2 regions of the Mesorhizobium sp. CNPSo 4671 genome follow, and region 2 is predicted to be linked to the other one. Evidence: riboswitches for the same ligand, from Rfam matches in the RefSeq annotation. Region 2 holds a riboswitch; the other holds the start of a gene.
What was found. Region 2 has a riboswitch for cobalamin ahead of AC04SF_RS30170 (DUF1636 family protein). Riboswitches for the same ligand answer to the same signal wherever they lie in the genome.

Region 1 (2,199 bases), on a different contig from region 2:
ATCCTCGGCTACAACATCCGCATCAATTCGTCCTCGCCCTTCGAGACGGCGCGGCAAGGCGTCGTGCTCTACGCCCAGAACGGCAAGACCATGGTCAAGAACGCCGTCTGGCTGGCGGTCATCATGTGGGGCGTGTCCTTCATCATTTTCCTGCTGATGCTGGCCCCGGCCGCCGCCATTCTGTTCATCATGCCGGGACAACTGGCTGGTTGGGCGTTCGTGCTCGCCATCGTCTTCGCCTGGGCCTTCAAGGCGGCCTTCATCGAGCCATTTGCCATTGCTTGCCTGATGCAGGTCTATTTCAAGACCATCGCCGGCCAGGTGCCCGATCCGGCCTGGGATGCCCGGCTGGCCGAGGCGTCGTCGAAGTTCAGGGAGTTGAAGGACAAGGCGCTGGCCTCGTTCGGCGGCTCGCGCTGGGGCACGGCAGGCGCAACACGCTGATCGGCGGGCGCGCAGGCGACTGCGTTGAGGTGCGCCACAGCTGACTTGAGCGGTACCTCGCCTTGCCCGCAGAAAGTCTCGCTCATGATCAATTCGGGCAGCGGCAGCCGCCGGCCCCAGCCATGCGTTTCGAGGTCCGGTTTGGGCGCGAACTCGGAAACCCGGCCGACGCAGAGATAAGCGATCGGCGTCACGTGCTCGGGAATGGATAGCAGGCTCTTCAACGCTTGCGGCTCGATGATGCTGACCCAGCCGACGCCGACGCCTTCGGCGCGCGCCGCCAGCCAGAAATTCTGCACCGCGCAGACGGTGCTGTAGAGATCCATTTCCGGATTGTGCCAACGGCCCAGCGGCGAACCCTGCGAGCGCTGGCGGTCGCAGGTGATGCAGATGTTGAGGGCGCTTTCGCAGATGCCTTCGAGCTTGAGCTTGCGGTAGAGCGCCTGCCGTTCCTCTTCGATTTCAGGCAGTTCCAGTTCGCGCGCGGCCAGGAACAGTTCACGCACATCAGCCCGTCGCGCGGCGTCGCGGATGACGATGAAATTCCAGGGCTGCATGAAGCCGACCGATGGCGCGTGATGGGCGGCAAGCAGAAGCCGCGCCAGCACCTCGTCATCGAGCGCGTCGGGCAGGAAATGGCTGCGCACGTCGCGCCGCGTGAACATGGCACGGTAGACCGCGTCACGCGCCATCTGGTCAAATCCGTCGCCCATAGGAGCGGTCATGTGTTCCGGCATCGCTTGTCCCCTTGCGATTGCTATTGATGCCAGCCGCCTGACCATGCGGATGACGATGCCTGCCAGGCCGGTCTTCTGGCTTGGGATCAACCCGCGTCCGGTGCCTTCCCGTCATCGACAGTGGCATTTACCGGCGCGGTCCCCCTCACAGCGTTGGGCACGCCACGGAGTTCAACCGTGTTCCCGATTCTCCCGCTTGCGGCGGGCACCAGGCAGTGGCTGCGACCTTACGCCGAAGCCTCGGCGGCGCCAATCCCCGCGGCGACGCCAATGGACGCAGGCGTGATTTTCCCCAGTCATCAAGCGGCAACGCATGGTCATCGCGTTGCCGGGGCACTAGATAGGGAGCATGGCCACTCGTCTCTATACCCATCCGATCTTCCTCGAACACATCACGCCGCCCGGCCATCCCGAGCGGCCGGACCGTTTACGCGCCATAGAACGGGTGCTGGATGACGAGGCCTTCGCAGGGCTTGATCGCGTCAAGGCGCCGGAGGGTGATGAAGCGACCATCCTGTACGCCCATCCCGCCGATTTCGTCGCCCGCGTTCGTGCCGCCATTCCCGAGGAAGGCCTTGCCCGCATCGATGCCGACACCACCGCCAGCCCGAAGAGCTGGCAAGCGGTGATCACCGCGATCGGCGCCGCCAACGCCGCTGTCGACGACGTCTTCGCCGGCCGTGCCGACAATGTCTTCGTCGCCGCAAGGCCGCCCGGCCATCATGCCGAGAAGACCACCGCGATGGGCTTCTGTTTCTTCAACACGGCGGCGATTGCGGCGCGCTATGCGCAGAAGAAGCATGGCGCCGAGCGCGTTGCTGTCGTCGACTGGGACGTGCATCACGGCAACGGCACGCAGGATATTTTCTGGGACGATCCCTCGGTGCTCTATTGCTCGACGCACCAGATGCCGCTCTATCCCGGCACCGGCGCGAAGAACGAGACCGGCGCCGGCAACATCGTCAACGCGCCCTTGGCGCCACAGACCGGCGGCGAGGTGTTTCGCGATGCCTTCCTG
Region 2 (2,199 bases):
GGCCACTTCTTCTGGTTGGCCAGCATGAAGGCGGCAAGGCCGGCTTCCTTGCCCTTCTGTGCATTGGCCATCAGCTCATCCCATGTGGTCGGAACCTTGAGGCCGAGCTGTTCGTAGATGTCCTTGCGGTACCAGACCACCGACGCGCTCATCTCCGTCGGCACGAAATGCTTCTTGCCATTGTAGACCGACAGCGCCACGCCGGCCGGGTTCAGCTTCTTGTCCCAGCCATACTTCTCGTAATAGGGCGTCAGATCGGCGGAGAAACCGTTGTCGACGATCTCCTTGCCGCGGCCGCCTTCCCAGGAATAGAAAAGATCAGGCGGATTGCTCGATGACAGCTCGATCGTCTGCTTGGTCTTGTAGGTCTCGCCGTCGACGCTGGCTCCGGTGACATGGACCCGGTCGCCATTCTTCTTGTTCCATTCGTCGATCAGCCAATTGGCGTAGACCTCCGAGGACGGCCATGGCGCCCGGTAGAAATACCTGATTTCGGCGGGCGCGGCCCGCGCCACCTTGACCCCTGACGCCGCCGCCACTGCGGTCGCGCCGAGTGCAGCGGAAGCCTTCATGAAAGTGCGGCGGGACAGTGCATTCTGTTTGATGTTCATCGTTTTCCTCCCGGTTCGATCTGACAATGACAGGCAGCAGCAAGCCGCCGCGAAGCGCGAGCGCGACGCGTGTCGACAGTGACTGTTGCTGACCCTCCGAAGGCGAAGTTGGTGGCGTGGTTCTTCCGTCGCCAAATTCGTCACGGAGATTGAATTAATCTAATCGAAGCGCTTGCGCAAGCGCTTCGATGGTCAATTTCGGATATTTTCGGTTGCCTCCAGCCGGGCTGGTTTGACTGAACTCCGCCTTGCGCGGTCGCAACCTTGCCGACAAGCCGACATGGCTCTCACGACAAGGGGATTGACAGCGGCAGAGGATATCATTCTAACGTTATGTTATGACATTACGAATGGAAATATCACATGTGTCTTCTCTGATGAGGCCAAGGCTGCTGGTGCCGCGATGGTGACAGGCTTGGTCGAAAAGAATCGTTGCGATGCGCCGGGGGCAAATCTACGATGCTCGGCTGATGGTCCCCGCGCCGAAAGGCAAGGGGTGAAAAGGGAACACGGTGAGACCCTCAAAGGTCGAGGCCGTGGCTGCCCCCGCAACTGTAAGCGGTGAGCAAGATCCGACACGCCACTGGCCGGCAAGGCTGGGAAGGCAGGATTGCGCAACGACCCGCGAGCCAGGAGACCTGCCATCACTGAGTTGACCGGACGGGGTGTGCCGGGAGGAAACGTGGACGTCGGTCTTGTCGGCCGGCTCGCCAACATCCTTCCGTTGCCAGTTTTGGAAAGTGACGGAAAGTTGGACGGCGCCATCGATCATCGCATCATCGTGTGCACGCTTTGCCGTGACATCCCGACCGGCATCAGGTCGGGCGAGAGCCTGTGCGCCGATTTGCGCTCCCGGCTCGCGGCCTACCATGAGTCGGCCTTGGCGGATTGCTTCACGATCGAAGGCGTCGAATGCATGGCGGGCTGCGCGCGACCGCTGACGGTGGCCTTCCAGGCACCAGGCAAGGCTTCCTATCTTTTCGGCTCCATCGACGCTGAGGCCGACGCCGGCGATCTCGTGCGATTTGCCAGGCTTTACGCGTCGCTCGCCGACGGCTGGTGCAATTCCGGACAACGTCCGCCGCGACTGGCCGGCAAGACTCTGGCCCGCATTCCCGGACCGGTCAAGATTGCGGGCGACAGCCGATGACAATGCCGCTTCTCGAAGCCCGCGACCTCTGCGCGATGGCGAATGGCCGCGATCTGGTCCATGCGGTCAGCCTGTCGGTGGCCTCTGGCGATCGTCTCGCCATCATCGGCCCCAATGGTGCCGGCAAGACCACGCTGCTGCGCATGCTCTCTGGCATGCTCAGGCCAAATGCGGGCGAGGTGAAGCTCGGTGGGCGCCGCCTGGACAGGATCTCGACCGCCGAGCGGGCCCTGCACATCGCTGTCGTCGGCCAGACCGACCAGCCCGATCCGCGCCTGGCGGTGATCGACTATGTCGAGCTTGGCCGCGTCCCGCATGCGGGCCTGAGACGCAGGAGCGAGGAACGCGATATCGTCGTCGACGCGCTGCGCCGGACCGGCCTGTTGCCGCTGCTTGCCCGCAGCATCGGCTCGCTGTCGGGCGGCGAACGCCAGCGCG

Region 1: another riboswitch for cobalamin. It lies ahead of bluB (5,6-dimethylbenzimidazole synthase); the one in region 2 lies ahead of AC04SF_RS30170 (DUF1636 family protein).

Annotation. Positions count from the first base shown of each region.
Region 1 covers NZ_JBWLUW010000001.1:690,765-692,963, forward strand. The annotation lists gene AC04SF_RS03100 (hypothetical protein) at 1-444, shown strand, start outside; partial or broken gene bluB (5,6-dimethylbenzimidazole synthase) at 552-1,226, opposite strand; cobalamin riboswitch at 1,230-1,409, opposite strand; gene AC04SF_RS03110 (histone deacetylase family protein) at 1,531-2,199, shown strand, end outside.
Region 2 covers NZ_JBWLUW010000014.1:12,312-14,510, forward strand. The annotation lists gene AC04SF_RS30165 (ABC transporter substrate-binding protein) at 1-611, opposite strand, end outside; cobalamin riboswitch at 1,065-1,271, shown strand; gene AC04SF_RS30170 (DUF1636 family protein) at 1,363-1,761, shown strand; gene AC04SF_RS30175 (ABC transporter ATP-binding protein) at 1,758-2,199, shown strand, end outside.